Regions from separate parts of the Jeotgalicoccus nanhaiensis genome, predicted to be linked through region 2. Evidence: riboswitches for the same ligand, from Rfam matches in the RefSeq annotation. Region 2 holds a riboswitch; the other holds the start of a gene.

Region 1 (15,756 bases), on a different contig from region 2:
TTCTCGTACTGATAAACACGCCTACTCCAAGAATAAGAATAATACCCGCTGTCTGATATACGCCAAGTCCGACATTTAACAGCACTACAGATGTCAGTACTGCAGATACAGGCTCAAGGAGTCCTAATATTCCCGCTTCCGTTGAACTGATGTATTTCATGCTCGTGATATACAAATAGAAGGCGAGTGTTGTCCCGAGCAGTATGGACAGAACCAGTATAATGATCTGCATTGCCGACCAGTCAAATGAGAAATCAAATACCCATATCGGATGAATGAAGTTCATAATAATACCGCCAGCGAGCATCGAGCCGCCGACGAGCTGCAGGGGATGAATCACCTGCAGCAGCACCGGTGCATGAAGGGTATAATAAGCTAGAGCGATCCCTGATGCAAGTCCGAAAAGTAGTGCAGCTGGTGATACAGCGAGGTTCGTCAAATTGCCGTTTGTGGCAATTAAAATAACACCCGCCAGCATCGAGATAATTATAAGTGCTTCGGTTTTTGTCCACGGCCTGTATTTTTTCATTACCGCGTACAGAATGATATAAATTGGACCGGTGCACTGCAGAACAGTTGCAACCGCAGCGTTGCCGAAGCCGATTGCCGCCATAAATGTATACTGAACCATCGTCATGCCGAAGATAGAATAAACGGCAAACATCAGCACCGTGTGTTTATTCCATACAGTCCGATGTTTCCGGCGGAAAAATAAAGTGTATATAGATAATAAGATAAGACCGCTGACTGTCAGTCTTGCTGTGACGTACCAGTTGACATCGACCGGTGTCGTGGTAAATATATAATCGGATGCCGTGCCTCCGATTCCCCACAGCGAGGCGCCGATAATAACAAAAATTAAACCTTTAACATGCAGAGAATTTCTCATAGCAGTCCCGCCTTTTATTCATTTTTCAAACCCAAATACTGCATCCGGCTGTTAAACAATTTCGGATAAGATAAAAACCCGACCATTACAGAAGCTGCAGTTGCGTTAGTAAGTATTAAAAATAATATGAGCAGTTGATATATGACGGCTTCCATCGGCGGAGCGCCCCCAATAATCAGTCCGCTCATCATACCCGGCAGCTGTACGAGCCCGATTGTTTTCTGTGATTCTATCGTCGGTATCATACTCGTTTGAATCGCTGATTTTAAACTGCGGGAAACCGCGTCTTTCGGCTGGCCGCCGAAGGATAAAATAAGCTCTATCATTTCTTCACTGTTCTCAAGTTCATCGGTAAACTTACTGACGAACAATAACGACAGCACCATGCAGTTACCGATAATCATGCCGCTGATTGGAATAATCTGTTCGGGTTCAAAATCGAGAATACCGAACAGCAGCATAATGCTCATTGAAACAGCTTCGACAGCTGTCAGCGTTAAAATAATAATCCATTTTATGCCGGGAATAAGCGTGCCTTTTTTAATTACATTCTGACTGGCGGCACCAATCATCACGAGAATCATTAATATCATATAAATACTGCTGTCACTGTCAAAGACGAAGGTGAGTATCACACCGACAATGAGCAGCTGAACAATTGAACGTACTGAAGCTATGACGATATCTTTCGTAAGCCCCAGTTTCAGTACGACTGCAATAGCGAGAGGGATGATAACAAAGACGCCGGACAGGAAAAGTTCCTGAAAACCCATCACCGTTCCCCCTTTAAAAATTGCTGTATAAAAGTATTATTTGAATTATATAAACTTGCTATCGGCCCCTGGAGCAGCAGTTCGCCCCTGTTTAAGAACCAGATATCATCACTGACGCGTTCAGCCTGGGCAAGGTCATGTGTTACCCAAATAACAGTCAATCCGTGTTCCTGCTGCAGCTTCATTACGAGCCGTTCAATCTCTCTGACGAGTGTGTAATCAAGGTTTGATGTAATTTCATCAAGCAGCAGTACTTCCGGACGGGAGACAAAGGTCCGGGCTAATGAAATACGGCTTTTCTCTCCTCCGGATAAGGTGTTTATTTTACGGTATAAAAAATCTTCACTAAGTTCTACCATGCTGAGAAGATTTGCCGCACGTTCCTGACTCAGCTTGTCATTAAATATTTGAAGCGGCAGATTTAAATTATCGTATACGGTGCCTGCGAACATCGGTGCGCTTTGAAATGCCATGCCGGCTCTTTTTCTAAGACCGGTAATATCTATATTTTTAATATCTTCACCGCGGTAGAATACACTTCCGGAATCAGGAGAGAGTAAACCGTTAATATGTTTCAGGCAGGTAGTCTTGCCTGCACCGCTCGGGCCGATAAAAGTCGTAATTTTATTTTCTCTGAAAAAACCCGATATATTACGGAGTATTTCCTGATGGCTGACATTTTCAAACTGAATAATCTCCATGACTAATATCCTCCAATGTAAATGTGCTAAAATGAAGTAAGGTGATTTAATGATTTATATAGGACTGACAGGGTGGGGCGACCACGATTCGCTGTACACCGAACTTTCAAATAAAAAAGATAAGTTAATTACATATGCTTCACATTTTCCAATCGTTGAGCTTGATTCAACATACTACGCAGTACAGCGGCAGTCAACGATAGAAAAATGGTGCGACCAGACACCGGAAACTTTCAAATTCGCAGTAAAAGCCCACCAATTTATGACGGGGCACAGCGATTACAGAGATCACTATGATTCTATTAAAGATGTCTTTGCCGCGTACAGGGAAATGCTGATGCCTATGTTTCACAGAAACAAACTCGCATTTGTTCTGCTTCAGTTTCCGCCATGGTTTGACTGCAGCAGCAAAAATATCCGTTATGTAAAATTTGCGGCGGACCTGCTGAAACCTTTTAAAGTCGCAGTGGAGTTCCGCAACCAGACATGGTTCAGTGATGAATATAAGGAAGATACACTGGAATTTCTGCACGACAGCGAAGTAATTCACAGTATATGCGATGAGCCGCAGGCAGGAATCGGTTCAGTTCCTTTTGTTAACCGCATCACAGATGATACTGCCTTTATCCGTCTGCACGGCCGCAATGTTCACGGCTGGACGCAGCAGAACCGCACTTCGGAAGAGTGGCGGGAGGTCCGTTATTTATATGATTATAACAGACAGGAACTGGAGTGGTTACAAAAACAGGTTAATATACTGCAGCATAAAACAAAGGATATTTATATCGTTTTTAATAATAACTCAGGAGGGCATGCGGCCGGCAACGCAAAACAGCTGATCAGCATGCTGGGTATAGAGTACAGCGGGCTTGCACCGAAGCAGCTGAAATTATTCTAAGGGGCTGGAGTCATGGAATTTATCGTTCTTATACTGATAGGTCTGCTTTCTTCAATACTGGGCTCGCTCGTCGGTATCGGCGGGGGTGTTATTGTTGTTCCGGCCCTGATGTTTTTTGGTCTTGAGCTCGGCCTGCTGCCGGCAATAACACCCCAGACTGCTGTCGGGACATCGAGTATGCTGCTGATATTCACGGGCATGAGTGCGATGATTTCATATGCGCGCAATAAGCAGGTGGACAGAGAGAACGGCATTTTATTTCTGATTGGACTGATGCCGGGGGCGCTCGCGGGATCTTATGCCAGCAGTTTATTTACAGTTGACAGCTTTAATCTGTATTTCGGTATATTTCTAATTTTTATCAGTATACTTCTCGTTGTCAGAAAGAAAATTAAACCGATGAAAGTATTCCAGAATCCTAAGTACTTAAAACCTCACCGTGATAATATGGGTAACATTTACCATTACGGATTTCCGCCTTATCTTGCAATTACGATAACTTTTTTCGTCGGATTTATAACGGGTCTGTTCGGTATAGGAGGCGGGGTTCTGATGACCCCGCTCATGCTGATGGTTTTCAGAATGCCGCCGACAATTGCCATCGGCACGAGCATGATGATGGTATTTTTCTCAGGTGTATCATCGGCTTTCGGCCACGTGCTCCAGAATAACGTCGTTTATACGTATATACTGATGCTCGTGCCTGCTGCTATCATCGGAGCGACTGCCGGAGTTAAAATTAATCAGCGGTTCAATTCGGACGGTTTAGTAGTACTGCTCCGGACCGTCCTGTTTATACTCGGTGCATACTTGATTTTACAAACAATTCTTTAAGGAGTGCTCGTATGGAAGTGAAAATTTATCATACTAATGATATACACAGTGCATTACATAATTATATGAAGTTTACGAGCTTCATAAAAAATAAAAGACGACAGTACAGAAATAATATGTTTTATGTCGATATCGGCGACCATGTTGACCGTTCACATCCTTATACAGAAGCGACGCTCGGAAAGGGCAATATCGAATTGTTGAATAATGCAACGTGCGACGTAGCGACACTCGGGAATAATGAAGGAATCACGCTGACCAAAGAGCAGCTGAAGCATTTATACGATGATGCAGAGTTCGATGTCATCTGTGCCAATCTGCGTGAAGTAGGAAGTAAACAGCCTTATTTTAAACCGTATACTATAAAGGAAACCGGCGGGATAAAAATCGGATTCATTGCAGCAACAGTTGAGTTTACTCCATTTTATCTGGCACTGGATTGGGAAGTGGCAGATGCTTTTGACTGGATAGAAAAATATTTAAGGGAACTCGAACCAAAGGTGGACGTTATTGTTATGATGAGCCATCTCGGTATGTATGACGACGAGACTCTGGCTAATAGATTTCCTGAAATTGATTTAATTTTATCATCCCATACGCATCACCATTTTGAAAAAGGAGAGCGCGTTAATGGTGTGCTGCTTGCAGCAGCCGGCAGATACGGTGAATATATCGGGGAAGTCACTCTCACTTTTGAAAATGGCAGGCTTACCGCGAAAAAAGCTGCGCTGATTGAATCAGATATCTTATCCCAGGTCGAAAACGATTATTATGATATAGGCAAAGCCAAATTAAAAAATACAGTCATTAAAGAAGCAGCACTGCCGATAGACCGGCGACTTTATTCGGCTGGACGCTTCAGCTCGCTCCTTGCGTATATACTTAAAGATTTTACGGCCAGTGATGCAGGGCTCATTCATACGGGACTTATTGCGAGTCCGTTTGAAGGGGGAGCACTGACTGAATATGACTTGCATAAAGTGCTGCCGCACGCCATTAATGCTGTACAAATAGAGTTGACTGGACGCGAGATGAAAGAAATATTTACCCAGGCGAACCGTCAGGAGTATAAAGATGAAATCGTGCGCGGTCTCGGCTTCAGAGGAGACATTTTCGGCTGTTTTGTAACGCATAATATCCAGTATATCCAATCGGAACGCGAGTATTATATCGATAACGAACTCATCGATGAGAAGAAAAAATATAAGCTTGGAACGCTTGATATGTACACTTTCGGCAGGATTTTCCCGCAGTTCAGATATTCGAAAAAAGAGTATATTATGCCGGACCTGCTGCGCGATCTCGTAAAAAATTATATAGAATGTTTATAGTCTTTTAAAGCCGGGATATGCTATAATGTTAAGTAATCAAATAAATAAAGTAGAGGTTGCTCTTTTCAACAGTAAAGTATTTCAGCAGGCATGCGTTTAAGGATACTTGAAAGGGACAAGAGCCGAAGGATGATACCGGCAGGTATTTGTTCTGGGGTTCAGTTTAACAGGCTGGACACTGTCAGTTACATGATGCGCTACATTTAATAGATAAATCATAAATGCGTGCACTGTCAGCGTATTTATGATTTTTTTTATTGAAAAAATTTAGGAGGAAGAAAAATGGAGTCATTTTTAAATTGGGAATATATGCCGCTGATCCCGCCATTAATTACACTCATACTCGTAGTAATAACGAGAAGAGTAGGCATCAGTCTCGGTGCGGGAATTATTACATCAGCCTTCGTTATTGCGAATGGGCACTTTGGAGAATTTTTTAAATTGCTGTTCGATTCGTTTCTCGGCATATTTATTGAAGACGGCGGACTGAACACATGGAATGCCTACATATTAATATTTTTAACACTGCTCGGAATTATGACAGCATTTATGAATATGTCAGGCGGCGCGCGAGCGTTTACGAATTGGGCGCTGACAAAAGTTAAAACGCGCCGCGGTGCAGGTTTTATGACTGCAGTGCTTGGAATTATAGTGTTTATCGATGATTACTTCAGTGCTTTAATTGTCGGACAGGTTGCTAAGCCGATTACTGATAAATATAATATTTCGCGGGCAAAACTTGCTTATTTCGTCGATACGACAGCATCACCGGTAGCCGTTATGTCACCGGTATCGAGCTGGGGTGCAGGTATTATGGGAATGACAGCACCGGTATTAATCGGCGCTGGAATGACACATATATCACCCTTTCAGAGTTTTATGTATATGATTCCAATGAACTTTTATGTTATCTCGGCACTTGTTATGATGTTTATCGTTATTTCTTTTAAACTGGATATCGGTCCGATGAGGAAACAGGAGAACCTGGCGATTAACGAAGGAATATTACGTGATAAAGTGCCTGAATTTGCAGAACAGGATGAAGACCTGCCTGTGCATGATGGTGCAGGTGCCAGCGCCTTAATTATTCCGATTGCAGGACTTGCTGTCGGAGTAATCGGAGCGATGTATGTGACCGGTGCGATGGAAGCAGGGACCTGGAGTCTGATGCCTGTGCTGGAAAGTACCCTCGTGACACATTCACTGCTTACAGGAGGCATTATCGGTCTCGTGCTGGCACTGTTCTATTACTTCAGACATACGAGAAATGATAATGAATTCAGCAAGAGACATGTCTGGCTCGGTATTAAAACAGGATTTTTAGCGATGTTTCCGGCCATGCTTATACTGACTTTTGCCTGGATGATCGGCGGGTTAATCAGTGAACTCGGCACCGGCGGCGTTCTTGGTTCAATGGTGGAAAACTCAAGCCTTCCAGTAGCGCTGCTGCCGGCAGTAGTATTTATTGTTGCTTGCTTTATGGCACTTGCTACAGGTACAAGTTGGGGTTCTTACGGCATACTGATTCCTGTTGCTGGAGAAATTATTATTGCACTTGGTGCAACGGAATTACTCCTCCCGTCAATCGCAGCTGTACTTGCAGGCGGTGTATTTGGAGACCACTGTTCACCGATTTCCGATTCGACAATTCTGTCTTCTACCGGTTCCGGCAGCGATCACATTGTCCACGTTATGACGCAGTTGCCGTATGCTTTAACTTCAGCTTTAATCGGACTGTTCGGCTTTGTTGTGCTCGGATATACAGCTAACGTATACTTTGGTTTGCTGAGCGTTATAATTGGACTGCTTGCAGTTTATATTATTGCTAAATTTATCTACCGCCCGGTAGCTAAACAAAACGCATAATGGTAAAAACTGTGATATCATAAATGTATCAGTTTGATTAAAGGGTGTGCGTCTATGATTACTATTGATCATATGAACTTTGAACTCGTGGAGAATTACCGCGATGCATTTGATGAAGAAGTTTTTATCGAAAAATACAGCGAGCTATTGAATAAGTACGATTATATTGTCGGTGATGTCGGTTATGAAAAATTAAGACTTGCCGGTTTTTATAAAAATTCAAAACGTAAAGTGGAACCGGACAAACGTGTCAATGCCATCGAAGAGTACTTGAATGAATACTGCAACTTCGGCTGTGCTTATTTTATATTAAGAAAAGTTTCAAAACAGGAACTAAAAGAACAGGCTGAAGAGTCTGGTGAAGAAATTAAGGAAGAGGCCGGGTCGTAAAACCCGGCTTCTTTTTTGTATGATATGATAAGAGAGAATAATTATGATGAGGTGTAGAAATGTATTTTGTGGATAAAAAGCTTTTAAACAAACGTCTCGACTACATTGAAGGTCTGGCAGAAACGATTGATACTGATAACAAATTGGCACTTGAGAGAGCATGTCATATGCTGATCGAAGCGACAGTTGACGTCGGCAATATGATTATCGATGCATTTATATTAAGAGATCCTGGGAACTATCAGGATGTGCTTGATATTCTGGCTCAGGAAAAAGTTATAGGACCTGAAGATGCTGAGAAGTTTAAGAATACACTGAAGTGGAGAAAAGAGCTGACGAGAAATTACCAGTCGGTAGATCATGCCGCAATGCGCGCAGATTTCAAAGAGAATATCAGCGCCTATAAAAACTTTAAGGCGAGTATTGAGCACTTTTATAAAAACGACCCGCAAGCAGTCACAGCTTTCAGCAGTGATACAGATGTATAAAGGGTACTTAATAGATCTCGATGGTACAATGTTTAATGGTGATAAAGTTATTGAGGGAGCCGTGAACTTTATCGATCGTTTAAATAAGGCAGGTATACCCTATTTATTTCTGACGAATAACGCGACAAGACAGCCGTCTGAAATTCTGAAAAAATTTGAGGGTATGGGGTTTACGACGGCAAAAAACCATATATATACTTCAGCTGACGCTATGAAAGTTTATCTGGAGGAGGCCTTTGACATACCGTCTGTATATATAATCGGCACGGAAAGTTTTAAAAATACACTGACGCATGATGGAACTGCTGTTTTTAATGATTATGCACCGGATGCTGTTGTAATGGGGCTCGACACATCTATTACCTTCGATAAAATTCTTACCGCCTGCCGGCTGATTCAAAACGGAGCGCAGTTTCTCGCAACAAATCCCGATATAAAAATTAAAACATCTTACGGTTTCTCTCCGGGGAACGGATCCTTCGTTAAACTGGTCAGCGAAGTAACGGGAGTAAATCCGGTTATCACCGGGAAACCGAACAGCTATATTTTGAGCGGGGCTTTAGCGCGTCTCGGCATGCTTAAAGAGGAAGTGGCGATGATCGGCGATAATTACGATACTGATATTATGACTGGGATTAACGGCGGTATCGATACAATTCACGTTGGCACAGGAGTTCATTCAAAAGAAGAAGTGATGAGTAAAAGAGTGACGCCCGCGTATACGATTAATACGCTTAACGACTGGAAGCTGTAAACTTATGAACCTTCATGTTAACCTTTATATTTTTATGGTTAACATGAAGGTTCTTTCCTGTTATTATATAACTAAACCAAATAACAGGAGAAAAGATATGAAAACTAAACACCTTGTTTTTGCTGCTTTATTTACCGCGCTGATTGCAATTGGTGCACAGATTAGAATACCGCTTGGACCGGTGCCATTTACACTGCAGGTGCCGATGGTGCTGCTGGCCGGTATGCTGCTCGGAAAAAAATTGGGTTTGATTTCCATTATGGCTTATATCGGAATCGGCCTGATCGGCATCCCGGTGTTTGCAGGCTCGGGCGGGCTTGGTTCTCTCGTCTCTCCGTCCTTCGGATTCGTGCTCGGATTCATACCGGGCGTTGTAATTACTGCCATGGGCGGAAGTGAAGAAATTAAAAGAATGATTGCTTTTACGCTGCTCGGCATGAGTGCGATATTTATATGCGGCGTATTGTACTTCTCGTTTATTATGAGTGCTGTAATTGGAACTCCGATGTCCTTAACTCAAATACTGATGGCTGCTGTTGTGCCGTTTTTAATTAAGGACATTATTCTTGCAGTGCTGACTGTTATGTTTGCAAAAGCTTTAACAGGAAGAGGGCTTGTTCTCGCATAAAAATAGGACTTTCAAATGATGGATTTTTAAGTGTCTTTCTATTATAATGTACTGTATACGAAGTAATGCTCATAAATTGATTGGAGTGAACTAATTATGGCAGTCAGTCAGGATACAATGTACGAACAAGTTGAGGAAGTATTAAATAAATTACGTCCGTTCCTTCTGCGTGATGGCGGAGACGTTGAACTCGTAGATGTTGAAGACGGTATTGTGAAGCTCAGACTTCTCGGAGCATGCGGAACATGCCCAAGTTCAACGATTACTCTTAAAGCCGGTATCGAACGTGCACTTCTTGAAGAAGTACCGGGATTTGTTGAAATCGAGCAGGTATTTTAAATCGCAACTAGAGACGGGCCGTCTCTAGTTTTTTTATTTTTCAGAGTGAGGAGAATGACCAATGTATACAATTGTAGAGTTTTGCAACGCTAATATGCAAAAAGGGACTCACGATGTGTATGCTCAGCTGGATAAAAATCCGGCAATCGATGTCGTCGATTATGAATGCACAAATAATTGCGGTTTGTGCAGCAAAAGTTATTTTGTTCTCGTAGACGGGGAAATCGTGGCTGCTAAAAACAGTGAGCAGCTGTTTGAGAAAACTTATAAACGAATCGACAAAAATAATCAGGCATTAGATGAGTGAACTCATCGTTGGTGCTAACGTTTTTCGTGTAGTATAATTATGATATTGAGAATTTTGTAACAAAGTATTAAGAACAGGAGTGATTTTTATGTCATCAGTAACACTGACAGAAAGTGCAGCGTACGAAGTAAAAGATATGCTGGAAGCGAATGACATGGCAGAAGGCTTCCTGCGTTTTAAAGTTCAGGGCGGAGGCTGTACAGGATTAACATACGGTATGGCAGCCGAGCATGAAGCAGCGGAACGGGATGAAGTTTTTGAATTCCACGGTGTTAAAATGCTCGTTGATAAGTTCGACCTCCCTGTCGTTGACGGTACTGTAATTGATTTTAAACAGTCGTTAATCGGCGGCGGTTTTACGATTGAAAATCCGAATGCAAGTCTGTCCTGCGGCTGCGGTTCATCATTTAGAACCAAGGAAAATGCGGGTGCGCCGGGAGACTGTTAAAATTAGTGAAAACGCTTGAAATATTACCATATAGTGCTAATATAATACTTGGTATAGAAACTGAAATAACAGTCTATAATTATATATAAATTACATTCGCGGGAAGGGAAATAAATTATGAGCTATGAAAGAAAAAAGGTCCTGGTACTTGGTGCCGGTTATGCAGGCTTATCCGCAGTTAGTAAACTGCAGAAAATTATCGGAGTACAGGAAGCGGACATTACTTTAATCAACAAAAATGAATACCATTATGAAGCTACATGGCTGCATGAAACAGCAGCAGGTTCAATGAACTGGGAAGAAGGCGTCTATCCGATTGCCAAAGTTGTGGATAACATGAGAGTCCGTTTTATCCCGGCTGAAGTAACTAAAATTGACCGCGACGCACAAGTTGTTGAAACAACTCAGGGCGAATTCAGCTTCGATACGCTTGTAGTGGCATTAGGTTTTGAAAGTGAGTCATTCGGCATTAAAGGGATGGACGAATTTGCAACGACAATCGTCAGCCCGGAAACTGCCGTAAGAACACGTGAAGAAATCGAACAGAACTTTATCAATTACAAAACCTCTAAAGATCCAAAAGATTTATCAATTCTTGTCGGCGGAGCAGGTTTTACAGGGGTGGAATTCCTCGGTGAACTTGTTGAAACACTTCCTGAGCTCTGCAAAGTGCACGGTATCGACTATAATCAAGTTAAAATCACTTGTGTAGAAGCAATGCCGACAATGCTGCCTATGTTCTCTGAAGAGTTAACTCAACATGCAGTTAACTTCCTTGAATCACGCGGTGTAGAATTCATGCTTGGAACAGCTATTGTTGCTGCTAATGAAAACGGATTTGTTGTTAAAGTGAACGATGAAGAAAAACAGCTTGAGGCTTCAAGCGTAGTATGGACAGCGGGTGTACGCGGTTCACGTCTGATGGAAGAATCATTTGAAGGCGTTAAACGCGGACGCATTGTCGTTAAAGATGATTTAACGGTTGATGGCTATCCGAACATCTTTGCTATCGGTGACGTGGCAGCTGTGATGAACGGAACAGGAGAAAACGCACGTCCATATCCGACAACTGCTCAAATTGCAATGCAGTTAGGGGAACACACTGCTAAAAACATCAAGCTTAAGCTAAATGGCGAGAAAATGGAGCCGTTTGCCTATGACGACAAGGGAACTGTATGTTCACTTGGCACAAAAGATGGAATCGGTGTAGTTCTCGGCCGTGAAATTAAAGGTAAGCCAGCAGCATTTATGAAGAAAGTCATCGATACGCGTGCAGTTCTGAAAATCGGCGGCGCAGTATTAGGTGTAACAAAAGGTAAATTCCTGTAATTTTAAAATTCAGCATTATGCATGGGTATATATAATGCCCATGCTTTTATTTTTTTGGAGGAAACAATTATGGCAATGAATATCGTTCAGCTGTTTATTTCTGTGCTGCTGTATTTTGTTTTATTTTATGGAATCAGTTTTATTTTGAACATGATTTTAAAAATGACATGGATTATGGCGTTCGTTTATCCGGTGATTGTCTTATGGATTATCGGAAGGGTTTCATTATTTGATTACATAGCAAGTCCCGGTGAATCATTCGGTATTTTATGGGAGAACATCGTTGGAATTTCAATTTATGATATTGTTATTTTAGGCAGCGGATTTATCGGAATTATTTTAGCGGGTATGACAATACGCTACTTAAGAAAAGCAGGTTATCAAATGTTTTAGGGGGAACGAATTTTGAATATCAAATTTGAAGAAAAATACATTGCAGATGATTCGGTACTTGTTATCGGTTTACCTGAGAATATAAAAGATTTAAAGAATTTTGATGAACTGGATACATTATTAAATGGTTTAACAGAAGAAATTATCGCAGCCGGTGTATTGTCCCAAGAATACGGTAAAGTTACGACGACAGGTGTTACAATCCAGCGCCGCTACCGTAAAGTAATTGCTGTAGGATTAGGTGACAGCGGGGAATTAACTGCCTTGAAAATACAAAAGGCTGTCGGTAAGTTATTCCAGTATATGGCTCTCGAGAAAGAAAATAAAGGTCAGTTTATTTTAGATACTTTTGCATTTGAAGCAGAAGAAACGGCAGATGCAGTGGGAATGATGTCCGCTGTGAGCAATCACGGGCTGACAGGTTACGACACATCTGGCGGCAAACAGTTTTACGATGAATTGGATATTACACTGGTTACCAAATCAGATGTAAAAGAATGCTTTAACCACGGAGCAGCACTCGGCAGCAGTATAGCTCTTGCAAGAGATTACGCAACAATGCCGCCGAATCATTTGTATCCGGAAAGTTTTGCCGATCAGCTCGCAATCAACTTCAAAGACCGTCCGTACATCAAAGGTGAAGTAAAAGATTTTGATACGCTGGTGCAGGAAGGATTCGGACTTTTGGCTGCAGTTGGTAAAGCATCAGTCAGAAAACCCCGCCTCGTGACAATAGAATATAAACATCCCGATGCAGCCGATGATGCACCGATTGCATTAATAGGCAAAGGGATTACGTATGATTCCGGCGGTTATTCTCTTAAAACACGCACAGGCATGCGGTCTATGAAATACGATATGAGCGGAGCAGCGAACGTCGCAGGTATGATGGATGCAGTGTCGAAACTGGAATTGCCTGTTCATGTTGTTGCAGTGCTGGCGCTTGCTGAAAATATGGTGGACGGCAATGGCATGCGTCCCGATGATGTATATCAGTCACTGTCAGGTAAAACTGTTGAAGTATCAAATACAGATGCCGAAGGCAGACTTGTGCTGGCAGATGCAGTATATTATGCTTCCACGACTTATGAGCCGAAAGTTATGATGGACTTTGCGACGCTGACAGGCGCGGTTATACAAGCAATTGGCGAAGACCGCACCGGCGTATTTACAAATCAGGGCAGGAAGTTTATCAACAACCTTTTAATCAGCAGCAAAGTGACAGGAGAAGATATCTGGCATCTGCCGATATCGGAACTTGAAGATGACAGAGTTAAAAAATCGGATATTGCCGACTTAATAAATGCGGACTTTAAACCGGGCGGCGCATCTTTTGCGGCTGCATTTATTAATCAGTTTACAGAAGATACACCATGGGTTCATTTTGATATTGCAGGAACGAGCAATACATCAGCTGCCACTCCGTTTGCTAAAAAAGGCTCTACGGGAGTAATGATCCGTACTATTATCGATTTAATAGAATCAGGTACACTGTATGAATAAGGGGCTCCTTAAAACACTCGGTATATCTTTGACGGTCGATGAAATAGGAAAATGCGCAGTCGAAATGCCGATTACAGAAAAAGTACTGCAGCCATTCGGCTACGTGCACGGCGGAGTGAATGTTGTTCTGGCGGAGACAGCCGCAAGCTTAGGCGCCTTTAAAATGATTGCCGAAGATGAAATTGCTTTTGGCATGGAGATCAATGCAAACCATTTGAAAGCAAAGCGTGAAGGTATACTGACAGCTACAGCGCTGCTTAAGCACGGCGGTTCAACATCACAGGTATGGGAAATTGAAGTGACGGATGAACAGGATGAACTGATCGCACTCAGCAGATGCACTGTCGCGATAAGAAAAAAGAGATAGAATAAATAGAGATGAAGAGGGATCCGGTTTCGGGTTCCTTTTTTTGTGTGGCATTTAGTGTGCGGGGTTGGCATGATGGGGTTTCATGTGTATCCAGCGGCGCTGGGGTTGGCATGATTGGATCTCATATGTGTCCGCCGGCGCTGGGGTTGGCATGATCTGGTCTCATATGTACCCGCCGGCGCTGGGGTTGGCATGATCGGGTTTCATGAGTATCCGGCGGCGTCCGGGTTGGCATGATCGGATCTCAGATGTATCCGGCGTTAACACGCCGCACAGTATAAATAAAACAAAAAAAGACCGGGGCAGTAAAATTTCCGTCCCGGTCATAAATATATTAGTCGTCTAATTCTTTGTTTTTACTGCGTTCGATTTTTAATCTTGCTGTTTCTTCCGTTTCTACTTCAGATCCCGTTTCATCACGTTTCAATTCATTAAGAATTGTCAGCTGATACGGTTCAACATCGGAGTGGAAGGCACTTCTCGCGATAAGGTGTGCACCGACAGGTGCTGAAATGAAAATGAAAAGAACTGCCAGCAGCAGTTGTGTATCAACTTCTGCTTGATAGTATGCAAAGTATATAAATACTCCGATTAAAGTCATACCGACTCCAAGTGTCGAGCTCTTCGATGCTGCATGCAGTCTAGTGTATGTATCCGGCAGACGGATAACACCAATTGCAGCAACAAGTGTGAAGAAGGCGCCGGCGAGTAAGAAAAGTGCGATAAGACTAACTATTATTATCTCTGTCATTTTCAATAATCACACCTTTCTCGAGGAATTTGGCGAAGCCGATTGTTGCGATAAATCCAATCATACCGATGAGCATAATAACTACCAGCAGGTATGATGTATCAAGCGCCATAGATACGAGACCGATCATTCCCATCAGCGTGACACCAAATGCATCGAGTGTAATTACTCTGTCATGCAGGGTCGGCCCCTTTATAACTCTGTATATCATGCCGAGCATTGCAAATGCGAAGATAATAATACTAATGATTACGACTATATTGATAAAGTTTGTCATGGTTTAGCCACCTCTTTGATAACATTTTCAAAAGAAGTTTTAATGTTTTCAATTTCCGCATCTGCATCTTCCATATCCAGACCGTGAATGTAAATAATTGAGTAATCTTCTGAAATCGCTACAACTACTGTACCAGGTGTCAGTGTAATTAAGGTTGACAGCAGTGCAACTTCCCATTCTTCTTCCAAGTCATTCGGGTAAGCATAGAACCCCGGATGAATATCAATTTTAGGAGACACTACAATACGTACCACTTCAAGATTTGCTTTTATCAATTCGATAATAAAAATAAAGAAGAGACGAATCATCCAGTACAGTCGTTTTAAGTAAAAACGACCCGGCAGGAAGTTGCGGAGAATGTAAACAGCAACCAGACCGATAATATAACCAGTAACAAATGTTCCTATAGTGAACTCGGCATTCATAAACACCCATAAAAATGCCAGAACAATATTAATTAAGAGTTGAAATGACAATTATTCCACCC
Region 2 (15,756 bases):
ATTATATTATGATACATAATTCACATACTCTATATTTCTCTTTTATTTGATAACGAGCTCTATTTATACACGGCTGTTCCCGCTGCAGCATCTGACGCACCTGCATCAGGACACGAGATCTTTATCTTTTAATCACTCACTATGTTTAAAACTTTCGGGCACGGATATATACAGTAATGTGTTCAATGAACAAACTATTTGGAGGGATATTATTATGGCACCATTTATTAAAACGTATCATGATGATGACAAAATCCAGGAAGCAATTGAAATTCTAAAATCCAACAAGGTAGATACTAAAGACATCTACGTTGTGACCCACGATGATGATCGTACGAAGCGTATCGCAGACAACTCCGGCGCAAATACTATCGGTATGAGCGAACAAGGTGTTGCTGACGCTGTTAAAACTACTTTCAAGAAAAAAGGCGATGAATTACGCAACAAATTGGAAAACATCGGTTTTGATGAAAATCAGGCAAAACAATATGAGGCTGAGTTAGATAAAGGTGCGGTACTTCTAATTGTCACTGAATCATACGGTGTAAACTTAGATACCCTTTTAGCTTAGTAAAATATAAAAATTACAGCTGCGTCCCCCACTATGCTGGGCGGCGCAGTTTTTTTGTGCAGAAAAAAACCTCTGTTTTGAAATGTTTAATCAAAACGGAGGTTTGTCATTTTATTGATATCTTTTTATCAGTTCAACAAAAGCATCTACAAATGTCTGCAGAAACTGAATCGTATCTTCATTAGTGATTTTATCGTTTTCGTCGAGTAAATTCTGCGAGTTCGCAAGATAAACTTCCGGCTGCTGAACGACCGGCATGTTCAGGAAAACGAGGGATTGGCGTAAATGATGATTTGCACCGAAGCCGCTCAAATTACTGATCGACTGACTGATAATCGCTGCCGGTTTCATATCCCACACACTTTCACCGTAAGGTCTGGAACCGGTATCGAGCGCATTTTTCAAGGCAGCTGACACGCTGCGGTTATGCTCGGGCGTAACAAACAGAATCGCATCCATGTCTCTGACTTGCTTGCGGAATGCTGTATATTCTTCGGGGCTGTCTTCATCGTAATCCTGGTTATATAATGGAAGATTTGCGATTTCTATAAACTCCGGTTCATAGTCCGATGGGAATAAAGGAGCGACATTTTCAGCAATTTTTCTCGAAAAAGATTCTTTTCTCGTACTGCCGACAATAATACCAACTTTAGCCATATTAAATCATCCTTTTCTTTACAAAATAATATTCCAGCTTCAACTCAATAACAAGGTCTACATTATATTGCTTACCCTATTTTAAGGATAGTATTCAGGATGAATGATGTGAATCCGGTCGGTATAACTTTGCATACCCCGCTGTACACCACAAAAAGACACCGGCTGCAGCCGGTGTCAAAAATCATCTTATATTTCCTTTTTATGTTCTGCTTCGTCGATAGTTTCACCGGGTCCGTTCCGGAGTTCCTTAGCACGGCGGCGGTTTCTCTTAACTACCCACATCGACATTGATACTACAAATGACAAGACTGCTAAAAATGCGGCGTATCCAGCCAGCGGTTGCCATTCGAGGTTGTCGTAAAAGTTCGGCAGCACAAAGGCTGCGATTCCCATAAGCACCAGCGTCAAAATCGGCATGATGAAATATCTTTTCGTAAAAAATCCGATAGCCATCGATAAAATGATTACTGCTAAAATAGTATATATATAAAACTGTACATCATTAACCATATCCTCACCTCTCTATAAATTATTACCCATTTTCCTGAAGTTCACTCACAGTTTCTAATGAATATACAATATTCAAAATCTTATGTATAATAAACTGTGTAACAAAGGGATAAAAAACCAGGGAGATGATTTAATGTCAGAGTTACAAAACAGACAGGATGTCGATGTCAATTACACATGGGATCTCAGTCCGTTATTTAAGGATGATAAAGCATGTGAGGCGGCGATTGATTCTGTTAAAGAGAAAATTGATTCTTTTGAAACGGAATTCCAAGGACAGATTGACGATGTCGCTGCTGCTGTTAAAGCAATTGACAGCTACCGTGATATTTTAGAACAGTTCGTCCTAATCGGTACATATTCGAACTTGCGTTTATCCGGAGACCGCGGAGATCAGCAGGCACAGAAACTTGGTGCACTGGTCGGCAATGCGGGTACTTCTTTAAGTTCGAAAACAAGTTTTTTACAAAGTGAATTATTAGCGAAAGATGAATCTTTCTTACAAGATATTGCTAAGGAGAAAGAGGAATACACAGGCTTTATTGAGGACTTACTGCGCAATAAACCTTACCAGCTGGATCAGAAGGTAGAAAAAGCACTCGCTTCCTTCTCTTCTGTCTTTAACGGACCTTACGATTTATATCAGAAAACAAAACTGCTCGATATTGATTTCGGTACGTTTACTGCTAACGGCAAAGAGTATTCTTTATCGTATCTTGCATTTGAAGGCGGTCTTGAATCGAATCCGGACAAGGAAGTGCGTCGTGCAGCCTTCAAGAAATTCTCAGAATCGCTGCGCCAGTATCAACATACAACTGCAGGTACTTACGACATACATTTAAAACAGGAGAAAGCGGAAGCTGACCTCCGCGGCTACGATTCTGTGATTGACTACCTGCTCCACGGCCAAAAAGTTGACCGTGAGCTGTACGACCGTCAAATCGACGTAATTACCGAGGAACTGGCTCCGCATATGAGACGGTACGCTAAACTTCTTCAAAAAGTGCACGGACTCGATAAAATGCGCTATGAAGATTTGAAGATTCCTTTAGACCCTGCGAGTGAACCGGAAATCAGCGTGGAAGAATCGCGCAAATATATTTTAGATGCGCTCGGTATTATGGGTGAAGATTATACGGATATGATTAACCGTGCCTATGATGAACGCTGGATTGATTTCGTTATTAATAAAGGAAAATCGACCGGCGCTTTCTGTTCGAGTCCTTACGGATCACATCCATTTATCTTGATTTCATGGTCTTCTTTAATGGAAGAAGTTTTTGTTCTTGCCCATGAACTTGGCCACGCAGGGCATTTCTATAATGCCAACCGTGCGCAGAATATTTTTGATACGCGTCCTTCGATGTACTTTATCGAAGCACCGAGTACGATGAACGAAATGCTGATGGCTAACCATCTGCTGAAAAACTCGGAAGATCCGAAATTTAAACGCTGGGTAATCAGTTCAATTATTTCACGCACGTACTATCATAACTTTGTGACCCACCTGCTGGAAGCAGCTTATCAGCGCGAAGTGTACAACCGCGTGGATAATTACGAAACTGTAACTGCGGAATCGCTGAATGAAATTAAACGCGGTGTGATTGAGAAATTCTGGGGTAACGATGTTGAAATTACTGAAGGTGCGGAACTGACTTGGATGAGACAGCCCCACTACTACATGGGACTTTATCCGTATACGTACTCTGCGGGATTAACAATTGCAACTGAAATGTCGCAGCGTATTCTGAATGAGGGCCAGACCGCAGTTGACGAATGGCTGAAAGTTTTAAAAACAGGCGGCAAAGAAACGCCGGTTGAACTGGCGAAAATGGCAGGCATTGATATTACGACAGATGCTCCCTTGAAAAACACAATTCAATACATCGGCGAACTGGTGGATGAACTGGAAACGCTGACAGAAGAAATAGAAGGATAAAACAGATTTAAAGAACGGGGGGACATGAGTCCCTCCGTTTTTGTTTGTCTTGATAAAACAGATTTAAAGAACGGGGGGACATGAGTCCCTCCGTTTTTGTTTGTCTTTTTGAGGGTTCTAGTGATTTCTCTATATTAGTGACAATGAGCGTTGCTCATAGTCACGGAGAAGCGTTTAAGTGCCAATGAAGGTCGTTCATAGTCACGTAGGAGCGTTTAAGTGCCAATGAAGGTCGCTCATTGTCACGCAGGAGCGTTTAAGTGCCAATGAAAATCGCTCATAGTCACGCAAAAGCCCCAAAAACTAAAAAAACGGAATCCCTCCCAAGGATTCCGCCAATACAAGCTTATTTCTTCAAATGAGTTGCGCCGTTTACAAATTCGATCTTGCCTTCTTTTAAAAGTCCGCCTAAAGCGCGTTTAAACTGACCTTTTGACAAGTTAAATGCGGCTTTGATGTCTTCTGGTGAACTCTTGTCCGTGAATTCCATCATGTCGCCGTGCATCTGCATGTATTCCAGAATGCGTTCGCCATCTGTACCTAAGCGTTTGTAGGCTTTCTCCAAAAAGGAGCCGTTAACTTCGCCCTTGTCGTTGATGCCGATTACACGGAAGTTTACTTCCTGGCCGAGACGCGGTTCCTGTTCGCGTTCTGTTTCGTGGACAAATACTTTATAGCCTTCTTCGGATAAAATAAATGTGCCGACGCGGAGCAGACGGTAAGGACGCCCTTTCAGCCATTTGTTGCCGAGTGTTTCGTAGTCTTCTTTTTTCAGCGGCTGGAATTTTTCATCCACTTCTGTTTCTGTAATTAAGCGTCCGAACATCTGATCATCAGCTTCGACGCGAATCGTTGCATAGACCATGTCGCCGACCTGCGGCCATACTTCTTTCTTCCGCGGCAAATCGATCCACGGAATTAAAATTTCGCGCGGTGATCCGATATCGAGATAAGCGCCGTCGCGGTTAACTTCACTGACTCGGGCATAGCCGAATTTAGTCGCGGTAATGCTCGGCAGATTCGGTGTCGCAAACAGTTCACCCGAGCGGTTCGGGTAAATAAAGACCAGAACTTCTTCATCGATATCGTAGTCTTTATCCCCCTCGATTTCCGAACGGTTCATACGGATATACTTTTCGTCTTCTGTAACGAGAGTGTACGTCGAGCCCTCTTTTTTAATCACTTTTAAAAATTGTGTAGTACCTGAAATTTTTGTCATATAGACTCCTCATTAATATTGTTTCTATTGTGTATTATTCATTTATCGGTTAATGTTTAATATTGTGGTTTTTAAATAGTAAGCATACGGATGAACATACTGATATATTTAAATAATACCATATTTATGGTATTATCGCTTATGAATGTAAACTAAAACGATTGTTTTAATATAAAGGAGAATGCACATGCTGCAAGTTAGCGACGTGAGTCTGAGATTTGGAGACAGAAAATTATTTGAAGATGTAAATATTAAATTCACCCCGGGAAACTGCTACGGTTTAATCGGTGCGAACGGTGCCGGGAAATCCACTTTCCTGAAAGTCCTGACAGGTGAAGTTGACTCGGACGGCCACGTTATTTTAGGAGCGGACGAGCGTATGGCTTTCCTCCGCCAGGATCACTTCGGCTATGAAGATACGCGCGTACTCGATGTTGTAATGATGGGTCACGAAAAACTATGGTCTATTATGAACGAAAAAAATGAAATCTACATGAAACCGGACTTCTCGGATGAAGACGGCATCAGAGCCGCAGAGCTCGAAGGTGAATACGGCGAAATGGGCGGCTGGACTGCTGAAAGTGACGCTGAAACACTCCTTCACGGTCTTGGTATTCCCCATGAGCTGGTCGATAAAACAATGGGTGAAATCGACAACACGGCAAAAGTTAAAGTCCTGCTTGCACAGAGCCTGTTCGGCAACCCCGACGTGCTGCTCCTGGATGAGCCGACCAACGGTCTCGATATCGAAGCGGTACAGTGGCTGGAAGAATTCCTCATTAACTTTGAGAACACAGTGATTGTTGTATCCCACGACAGACACTTCCTGAACAACGTCTGTACGCACATTGCGGACCTCGACTTCGGCAAGATTCAGGTCTACGTCGGGAACTATGACTTCTGGTATCAGTCAAGTCAGATGGCACTGCAGATGTCTCAAGATCAAAATAAGAAAAAAGAAGAAAAGATTAAAGAGCTTAAAGACTTCGTTGCACGTTTCAGTGCCAACGCTTCAAAATCTAAACAGGCAACAAGCCGTAAAAAGATGCTTGAGAAAATTGAATTGGAAGATATTAAGCCGTCATCACGCCGTTATCCTTTCGTCGGCTTTACAGCTGAAAGAGAAATCGGTAACGAGCTGTTAACAGTCAGAAATCTGACGCATTCAATCGACGGTGAAACGGTACTCGATAATTTAACGTTCACGCTCTCTCCTGACGATAAAGTTATTTTAACAGGCGGTTCTGAACTGCAGCGCACTACCCTGCTTCGCATTCTTGCTGGTGAAATTACGCCGGATTCAGGAGACGTCAACTGGGGTGTCACAACTTCACAGAGCTACTTCCCGAAAGATAACTCGGAGTACTTTGAAGGCGTTGATTCAAGCCTGGTTGAATGGCTGCGCCAGTACGCTCCGCCTGAAGAACAGACAGAAACCTTCCTTCGCGGATTCTTAGGAAGAATGCTGTTCAGCGGTGAAGAAGCGAAGAAAAAAGCAAGCGTCCTCTCAGGTGGAGAGAAAGTCCGTGCGATGCTCAGTAAAATGATGCTGTCGCAGGCGAACGTCCTCTTAATGGATGAGCCGACGAACCACCTTGACTTAGAGAGTATTACTGCAGTCAACGACGGTCTGAAGAAATTTAAAGGATCAATTATCTTCACTTCACATGACCTGGAGTTTATCAATACAATTTCAAACACGGTGCTCGATATCAGCAACAACACAGCACTTGTGAAGGAAATCGGTTATGAAGATTACCTTATTGAAAAAGGAATTATAAAGAAATAGAAATTATCTGTTTACTTTGAATACTTTGTTATGTATAATGACAATCAACATCAAAAACTGAATAGTACGGATGAGGCGCATCAATCAATAGTACTCATATACTTAACTTCTGCAAAGTGTATATGACGAAAGGGTGAGATGCCGAAATGTCCGGGAGCGCGCAGACCCCGGTTGTTGGATTCACAGGTTAAGAGCTATGGATTTGTCATTATTGACTCAATAATGGAGGGCATCGCTTGTATATACAATTTTAAAACAAGTCCGGTACCCGGGCTTGTTTTTTTATTTATATCATTCTATTCAGGAAAACTTCTAGGAGGCTGTATTTTATGAAACTCGCAATTGTCGGTGCAACAGGTGTCGTCGGTACAAAAATGCTGGAAATGGTGGAACAGTATAAAATTCCTTATAAGGAACTGGTCCTCTTCTCTTCCAAACGCTCCAGCGGAAAAGAACTGGAAGTAAATGGAGAAACGTATACAGTTCAGGAATTAACTGAAGACAGAACGAAAGATGGTTTTGATTATGTGGTTATGAGTGCCGGCGGTTCAACGAGTGAAAAGTTTGCCCCGCTCTTTGAAGAAGCCGGTGCAATTGTTATCGACAATTCAAGTTTCTGGAGAATGCATGAAGATATTGATTTAATCGTTCCGGAAATTAACTCACCTTCATTAAATCGTAAAATTATCGCGAACCCGAACTGTTCAACAATCCAGTCGGTTATCGCCTTACAACCTTTATATGATGCATTCGGAGTAAAACGCGTGCACTACGCAACATATCAGTCGGTTTCAGGTTCGGGTTCAGGCGGCATCAGAGACCTCGAAGAAGGCGCGAATGGCGCTGAGCCGACGACGTATCCAAAACCGATTTACAATAACGTGATTCCGCAGATCGATGTCTTTTTAGATGACGGCTATACGAAAGAAGAAGTCAAGATGATCGATGAAACGAAGAAAATTCTCGGAGATGATCAAATTGCGGTGACGGCAACATGTGTCAGAGTGCCGGTTATCTCAAGCCACAGCGTACAAATTAACGTCACGCTTGACCAGGAGGCGACAGAAGAAGAAGTCAGAGATGCGTTCCGCAATATTCCTCACATCGTCCTGATGGATAATCCTGCTGAAGGTGTTTATCCTACTCCGTATGAAGCGACAGATGAAAACGAAATTTACGTCGGCCGTATCCGCAAGGATCCGACGCTCGAAAACACTTTCCACGTATGGTGTGTCGGGGACAACATTCTTAAAGGCGCAGCGCAGAATACAGTGCAGATTCTAAAATCATTAATAGATAATAAATAAGGAGCGGATATATATGAGTCCGATTTTTGAAGGTATCGGAGTGGCGATGGCCACCCCGTTTAGAAATAATGAAGTAGACTACGATGCGTTCAGAAACCATATTGAATATTTAATCGACAATAATGCACAAAGTTTAATTATTAACGGCACGACCGGCGAATCCCCTACTTTATCAGCAGAAGAAATTAAAGAACTGCTCCGTGTCGGCGTTGAAACTGCTGGGGGCCGGATTCCGGTAATTGCAGGTACAGGCACGAACTCAACTCAGCAGTCAATTGACTTATCGGTGTTCGCTGAAGAAACGGGTGCTGACGGTGTTATGCTGATTACGCCCTACTACAATAAAAGTAACCAGCGCGGTCTGATTGCACACTTTACAGCGATTGCAGACAGCATTAATATCCCGGTTATTTTATATAATGTGCCGTCCCGTACAAGTATGTCCATCGACCCTGAAACAGTGTTAGAATTAAGCAGACACAAAAATATCGTCGCTCTGAAAGATGCGGCCGGCGATTTAAACTATACAATTAATGTATTAAACCTTGTAGATTCTGAATTTTCATTATACAGCGGGAATGATGATAATTTGACAGACTTTACAGCACTTGGCGGCAAAGGATTAATTTCAGTAGTCGGCAACGTCATTCCGGGTGAGATGCAGGAAGTATATGAAGGTATGAAAAATGGCGAGTCATCAGCAAGACAGCGATTCTCATCACTGATGCCTGTCATCAGTTCTGTACAAATTGATGTTAACCCGATTCCGGTCAAAGCCTTAACTGCAGAGCTCGGCTTTGGTGAATACGAGCTCCGCCTGCCGCTCTTGCCGCTGGAAGAAGATGCGAGACAATCTATTGTTGAAGCCTTCAACGAATTCAGAAAAGGTGTGAGAGTATGAGAATACTCTTAATCGGCTACGGGACGATGAATAAAATCGTTGCCCGTCTCGCAGTGGAAAAAGGTCATGAAATTGCAGGAGTCATTTCATCCAGCACAACAGACTACCCGGCATTTACAAATATCGATGATGCGGGCGCAGATGTGGCAATCGATTTCTCGAATCCCGACCGCATCCTGCCTCTCATTGAAAAACCTTTCACCACTCCCCTCGTTGTGGCAACGACAGGGAAAAAAGAAGAAATTGTAGCAGCACTGAAAGAACGTGCGGCATCGGCTCCGGTATTTTTCAACGCCAATATGAGTTACGGTGTGCACGTATTGAACAACCTGCTCCGTGAAGCACTAAAACAGCTCGACGGCTTTGATCTTGAACTCGTTGAACGCCATCATAAGCACAAAGTCGACGCCCCGAGCGGTACGCTCGTTAAACTCCTTGATACGGCACTTGACGTTAGACAGGGCAGCTATCCTGTTTATGACCGATCAGAAGCGAATGAAGAGCGGTCAGATGATGAAATCGGCGTCAGCGCTATACGCGGCGGCACAATTGTCGGCGAACACGATGCAATCTTTGCAGGACACGATGAAGTTATCGAACTGAAACATATTGCACAATCGAAAGATATATTTGCAAACGGTGCAATTGGCGCCGCAGAAAGTCTTAGACACAAAGAAAACGGATTTTACGACTATAACAACATATTTTAAGGAGTTTTTACACAATGGAAAAATTTACAGCAGAAGAGATTATTCAGTACATTTCAGATGCGGAGAAAGCAACACCGCTAAAAATTTATATCAACGGTAACTTTGAAGGTGTTGAATTCGATGAGTCATTCAAAGTATTCGGTACAGAGGATTCAAAAACTGTATTTGCGGATGCGCGCGACTGGCAGGCTTTCTACCCTTCAATAGAAGAAAAAGTAACGGATATCGTTATCGAACAGGACCGCCGCAACTCGGCTATTCCGTTAATGGACTTAACAAATACGAAAGCGCGTATTGAGCCTGGTGCCTTTATCCGTGAACATGCAGTAATCGGTGACGGCGCGGTCGTTATGATGGGCGCGTCAATTAACATCGGTGCTATCGTCGGCGAAGGCACGATGATCGATATGAATGCAGTAATGGGCGGCCGTGCAACGACAGGCAAAAACGTCCATGTCGGCGCTGGTGCAGTACTTGCAGGCGTAATCGAACCGCCAAGTGCTTCTCCTGTTATGATTGAAGATGATGTATTAATCGGAGCTAATGCTGTGATTTTAGAAGGTGTAACTGTCGGTAAAGGTGCTATTGTTGCAGCAGGTGCTATTGTTACAGAAGACGTCCCGGCAGGTACAGTCGTCGGCGGTACACCGGCACGCGTCATTAAGCAGGCAAGTGAAGTCACTGGTTCTAAAAAAGAAATCGTTCAGGCGCTCAGAAAGCTGAATGACTAATGTCTCCTGAATATACAGAAGAACTTAAATTCGTTACAGAACACCGGAGATATCTGCATCAGCATCCGGAATTAAGTCTAAAAGAATATAAAACGACTGAATATATTATTTCTGTTTTAGAAGAAATAGGAGTATCTTATTACCAGGTGCTGGATACGGGGGTCATCGCCGAGCTCGAGGGAAACAGCGGTCAGACACTCGGCTTCCGTGCCGATATCGATGCCTTGCCGGTACATGAACAGAATGATCTTGAGTATAAAAGCAGCGTGGATAATGTAATGCATGCATGCGGACACGATGGGCATACTACTGCCCTTCTTTTGTTTGTGAAACGTGCAAAGGCGCTCGCTGACAATGGAGATTTAAAGTATAATTGTATTTTTATCTTCCAGCCGTCAGAAGAAGCGAATGCCGGTGCGAATTTAATGATCAAAGCCTGGGAAAACCGTCCGGATTTCTCTGCGATTTTCGGTGTTCATTTAATGCCGGATGAAGATGAAGGACTGGTGCTGTACAGAGATGATGAATTAACAGCGAGCGCAACGGAATTTCACTTTACTGTAAAAGGCGCCAGTGCACATGTTGCCCAGAAACATCAGGGCATTTCAGCTCTTGAGACAATAGTTAAAATAGCCGGTGAAGTCGGCAATATCCAGCAGTTCCACCTGGACGGCCTCAACCGCAACATTATTCATATGGGTAAAATCAGTTCAGGTGAAGCGGTCAATACAGTGCCTGCCAATGCCCGTTTGAGCGGAACGATCCGTACGTACGAAGCGTCTGATCTTGCTGTGATTAAATCTCAGATGACTAAAATTAAAGAAGCCGCTGAACTGCTGTACGGTGCATCTGTCGAGCTGCATTACACTGAAGGTTATCCTGCAGTGAAAAATGATGCGGCCTTAAATCAGCTTGTTGAAACTTCGATAAGCGCTGCGGGACTCCGCGGGATAGAAAAAGATAAACCGTATTTATTCGGTGAGGACTTCAGCTTTTACAGTAACATCGCAAAGACGTACTTTGTCTTCGCAGGCTCGCGCAACCTTGAAAAAGGCTACGCATCAAGTCTGCATACCGATACGTTTAACTTTGATGAGCGCGTGCTGATTAAAGTTGCGGATTATTATGAAGCATTGTTAAACAATTACTAAAACAGGGAGACATGGCAATGGGTGGTATTTTTCAAACAGATGAAGCGCAGTTTATTAAACAGGCCAGACAATTTCAGCTGCCGGGCCAAACGATTGCGGTCGTTAAAAATAATGCATATAACTACGGACTGGAATTTGCGGTCAAGGCCTTTGCAATTTCAGGCATCCGCGCATTTGCAACAACGTCGATGGATGATGCGGTTAAAATAAGGCAAATGTGCGGAGACAGCGCCGTCATTATTCTAATGAATCCGACGACGGACTTTAAACGGGCGCGTATGTTTAATCTTCATATCACCCTGCCCTCTTCTACTTATTATGATACATATAAGCACGAACTTCAGGGTCTTAATATTCATATTGAATATGCCGGGCTCTTTAACCGGTCGGGATTAACGGATATTAATGAACTCGAGTCTATTTTAAATGATATGAAATCGTCAGGCATCGAACTGAATTTCACGGGACTCTGGACGCATTTCGGCTACTCCGATGAGTTCGACGGCATCTATGAAAAGGAACGCGGCATGTGGCTGGAGTTTGCTGACGAGGTCCGAAAGCTTGGCCTTGCACCTGAGATGATTCACGCACAGAACAGTGCGAGCTATGTGCGGGACGGTATCTTTGATGGACATACTCATGTCCGGCTCGGCATCGGTCTCTACGGTTCGAAACCGTACGCTGAATTAGATGATAAAGACTTTATTCAGAGCTCGACGCTGTCAGCACCGATTATCCAGTTCAGACAGCTGACTGAGGGAATGACACTCGGTTACGGTGCGGCCTTTAAGGCGGACAAAGACTGTACAGTGGCGGTCGTTGATATCGGCTACGGTGACGGAGTGCTCCGTGCGCGTGCGGGATATGAATGTGAAATTGGCGGAAAAGTTTATCCGATTGTCGCACTGATGATGAGCCATATGGTCGTCCTGGTTGACGATGATGTCCGGGCTGATATGCCGGTTTATCTTTATAACAGCAAACTTCGTATCGATAAATACACGAATCTCGGAGTCGGTGCCAACTCGGAACAGCTCGGGGCTTTAAATTACCAATCATTGGGGAGAGAAATTATTTATGACGTTTAATTATTCAGCGGGAGAACTTCAAGTCAGAGGGCATAAAATTAGTGATATAGCAGCACAGTACGGCACACCGGTTATTATATACGACGAAATGTATATGACCGGTATGATGGAGAGATATCACAAAGTCTTAAAAAGCCATAGCATTCCCTACTCTGTGTCCTACGCTTCAAAAGCGTTCAGCAGCGTCCAGATGATAAAACTGCTCGAGAGCCAGAATATGGAGCTCGACGTCGTATCAGTCGGTGAGCTTTACACGGCTCTGGCTGCAGGATTTCCGGTGGAAGACATTCACTTTCACGGCAATAATAAGACCGCTGAAGAGATTGAATATGCTTTAGATCATGGCGTGCGGTTCTTCATTATTGATGGTCTCGACGAAATTGACCTGATTGAGGGCTTAGCTTCCGGACTTTCTGATGATGACGGCGTGAACGTGCTGATCCGCATTAATCCGAGTGTTGAAGTGAACACGCATGATTATATTTCGACGGGACAGGAAGACAGCAAATTTGGACTGTCTCTCACGAACGGGGCGGCGAAGACAGCAATCGATAAAATTCAAGGATGCAGATCTTTAAACTTTAAAGGCATCCACTATCATCTGGGATCCCAGCTCGATGACAGCACGCCTTTTATCAATGCTGTAACGAATGTCTACAGCTGGCTTGATGAACACCAGATTAATCTTGAGATTTTAAATATGGGCGGCGGCTATGGTGTGAAATATACTGAAGGCGATGTGCGCTTCCCGATCGAAGAAGGATTCGATGCGATTCTTAATCACTTAAAAGAAGTTGTGGCAGCATCAGGACGCGAACTTCCTCACGTAATGATTGAACCCGGACGTTCGATTGCCGCCGAAGCAGCAATCACTGTCTATGAGGTCGGGACTGTTAAAAACATCCCGGGCGTTGCCAAATACGTCTCTATAGACGGCGGTATGAGCGATCATATCCGGACACCACTGTATGGTGCCGAATATGAAGTTGTCCCTGTGACTGAGCATTTTGGGGATACTAGCGTGTCATCGCACGTGGTTGGGAAATTATGTGAATCCGGAGATATCATCGGTAAAAATAAAATGCTGCCGGATGATTTGAAACGCGGTGACTTGCTCGCGGTGAGAACGACAGGTGCATATCACTACTCCATGGCATCCAACTACAACCAGATGAGAAAACCCGCAGTCGTATTCGTCGGGGAATCCAGAGTGCGCGAAGTCATCAGACGCCAGACACTCGAACAGCTGATTGAAAATGATGTGAGATAAAGTAAGCTCTTCTGAAAAGTGAATTTCAGAAGAGCTTTTTATTATGGTTCTACGATAAATAGAGTTGATGAACTGTTAAATCTGAGCGCCTAGCCTATGGTAAACGGGTTAGACGTTTTTTGGCTTCTATATACAAGTTTTAAAGATGAATTTCACTTCTGTAACTTATGATACCTAGTTTATTTTGACGCCGTCGTACTTGAACATCTTCCCGGGTACGACGGCGAACTCGTGTCGTACTTGAACATCTTCCCGAGTACGACGGTGAATCCGTGTCGTACTTGAACATCTTCTCGAGTACGACGGCGAACTCGTGTCGTACTTGAACATCTTCCCGGGTACGATGGTGAATTCGTGTCGTACTTGGTCATCTTCTCGAGTACGACGGCGAATCCGTGTCGTACTTAGCCATCTTCCTGAATACGACGTCGAATCCGTGTCGTACTTGAACATCTTCCCGAGTACGACGTCGAATCCGTGTCGTACTTGAGCGCTTGAACTTAATAAGAAATGTAATCTATCTCAAAATTTTTAAATCATTGGTATATGATCTTTATATCTCATATACGCATCAGATTTATTTACAGCATCTTCAAAATCAAAATACTTAAAAGTATAGGTGGTGCGTGTTCCTTTATTATTCGTATAGCAATGTTTTAATAATGCTCTGGAAACAGCTTTAAAGTGTAAATCATAATCGATAAACTCCAATAGTGAATTTCTTGTCATCGGCTGATTATAAAATAAAAATTTATAATCATTCATAGCGCGTAGCAGGTGAGTTTCATTGCATTCTGTGCTGCCGCATTTGTTACAGGTCAAATGAAATCTTTTTTTACTGAGATTAAAGCTTCCGCAACGGCCGCAATACAAGCCGAATTTCAGACGGGTTTTATCGACTGCAGGTTTAAAGTAAGGATTTTCAACTATACTGCTGCTGATCAGCCATGAAATATATTGCGCTTTATTCCCAGCCACAATTCCCGATTGATTAAACTGGCGGAAATAGTCGCGCAGACCGGAACGCAGTATAATTTTATTCCAATTCGATTGGTCATCAGAATGAAAAGTGAAATTGTCATTGGGAAAAATGAGCTTCCCGGACACCTTAAAATCACTCCGAGATGTATTCCTAAGTTCCATTAATTTTCCGACTGCACGGTTCAGCTGACTGAAAGCGTCATTCGGTATCGCGAAATTACCTCTATACCAGCTGCCGTCACGAAACGTGACACTGCCGGAAAAATTCTTGATTTCATTCGAAATAATACCAATATCACTAATTATCAAAGTGTCGTACTGTGTAACTGAGCCATCAATGCTGAGAAAAAGATCCCGATAAATCAATACGTTGCCATGACCGATACTGTCAAAAATCTGATCGTACAGCATTTCGCCTTCGTAACCTTTCTTCACATTCTCGAACTTTGCTGACTCTTTTTTCATCAGCGAAGTCCTAGCAGACAGTGCTTCGTAATAAATTAACTCATGCGGTTTTGTTCTTTCATTGATAAACAATATAAGACCCCCTTTTAAAATAAAAACCCTTCTACCCTATATATAGGTGAAAAGTACGGTTTCCTTTTAAAAAAGTTACTTAAAAACAAAAATAGCAAAACCGGTTTACTTTTTACACAAGTTTCATTATTAATGGAATTATATGTATGCAGATGTAAAATATATTTCCATGAAAAGTATTCTCTTAATTTTACATTTAAGAGATAATAAAAGATTAAACATATTTTTTACAATCCCCGCTCAATAAAAAACAAGCACCCGGATTTTATCCGGGTGCTTGTTTAGAAGTTACAAATTATTCAAATGAATCAATTTATAATTATAGTTTAGCAACGTTTGCAGCTTGTGGACCGCGGTCGCCTTCAACTACTTCAAATTCAACTGCTTGACCT

The links. A riboswitch is a leader RNA that binds a small molecule or an ion and turns the genes downstream of it on or off. The one in region 2 is predicted to bind lysine.
Region 1: another riboswitch for lysine. It lies ahead of IR135_RS01515 (Na+/H+ antiporter NhaC family protein); the one in region 2 lies ahead of IR135_RS04050 (aspartate-semialdehyde dehydrogenase).

What each region holds. Positions count from the first base shown of each region.
Region 1 is NZ_JADGLW010000001.1:312,038-327,793, reverse strand. Features, by position in the region: gene IR135_RS01545 (DMT family transporter) at 1-889, opposite strand, end outside; gene IR135_RS01540 (ABC transporter permease) at 904-1,662, opposite strand; gene IR135_RS01535 (ABC transporter ATP-binding protein) at 1,662-2,363, opposite strand; gene IR135_RS01530 (DUF72 domain-containing protein) at 2,413-3,261, shown strand; gene IR135_RS01525 (sulfite exporter TauE/SafE family protein) at 3,274-4,095, shown strand; gene IR135_RS01520 (bifunctional metallophosphatase/5'-nucleotidase) at 4,107-5,426, shown strand; lysine riboswitch at 5,469-5,634, shown strand; gene IR135_RS01515 (Na+/H+ antiporter NhaC family protein) at 5,709-7,292, shown strand; gene IR135_RS01510 (YutD family protein) at 7,347-7,682, shown strand; gene IR135_RS01505 (DUF86 domain-containing protein) at 7,742-8,170, shown strand; gene IR135_RS01500 (TIGR01457 family HAD-type hydrolase) at 8,163-8,924, shown strand; gene IR135_RS01495 (biotin transporter BioY) at 9,022-9,552, shown strand; gene IR135_RS01490 (NifU family protein) at 9,649-9,891, shown strand; gene IR135_RS01485 (DUF1450 domain-containing protein) at 9,953-10,198, shown strand; gene IR135_RS01480 (HesB/IscA family protein) at 10,287-10,646, shown strand; gene IR135_RS01475 (NAD(P)/FAD-dependent oxidoreductase) at 10,764-11,975, shown strand; gene IR135_RS01470 (YuiB family protein) at 12,051-12,368, shown strand; gene IR135_RS01465 (leucyl aminopeptidase family protein) at 12,381-13,871, shown strand; gene IR135_RS01460 (PaaI family thioesterase) at 13,864-14,238, shown strand; gene mnhG (monovalent cation/H(+) antiporter subunit G) at 14,576-14,992, opposite strand; gene IR135_RS01450 (Na(+)/H(+) antiporter subunit F1) at 14,970-15,269, opposite strand; gene IR135_RS01445 (Na+/H+ antiporter subunit E) at 15,266-15,745, opposite strand; gene IR135_RS01440 (Na+/H+ antiporter subunit D) at 15,746-15,756, opposite strand, start outside.
Region 2 is NZ_JADGLW010000002.1:348,401-364,156, reverse strand. Features, by position in the region: gene IR135_RS04080 (general stress protein) at 215-571, shown strand; gene IR135_RS04075 (NADPH-dependent FMN reductase) at 683-1,228, opposite strand; gene IR135_RS04070 (hypothetical protein) at 1,418-1,741, opposite strand; gene pepF (oligoendopeptidase F) at 1,875-3,680, shown strand; gene IR135_RS04060 (S1 RNA-binding domain-containing protein) at 4,027-4,899, opposite strand; gene IR135_RS04055 (ABC-F family ATP-binding cassette domain-containing protein) at 5,087-6,688, shown strand; lysine riboswitch at 6,751-6,929, shown strand; gene IR135_RS04050 (aspartate-semialdehyde dehydrogenase) at 7,018-7,995, shown strand; gene dapA (4-hydroxy-tetrahydrodipicolinate synthase) at 8,009-8,896, shown strand; gene dapB (4-hydroxy-tetrahydrodipicolinate reductase) at 8,893-9,606, shown strand; gene dapD (2,3,4,5-tetrahydropyridine-2,6-dicarboxylate N-acetyltransferase) at 9,621-10,337, shown strand; gene IR135_RS04030 (M20 metallopeptidase family protein) at 10,337-11,488, shown strand; gene IR135_RS04025 (alanine racemase) at 11,506-12,576, shown strand; gene lysA (diaminopimelate decarboxylase) at 12,566-13,846, shown strand; gene IR135_RS04015 (nuclease-related domain-containing protein) at 14,378-15,364, opposite strand; gene cspA (cold shock protein CspA) at 15,684-15,756, opposite strand, start outside.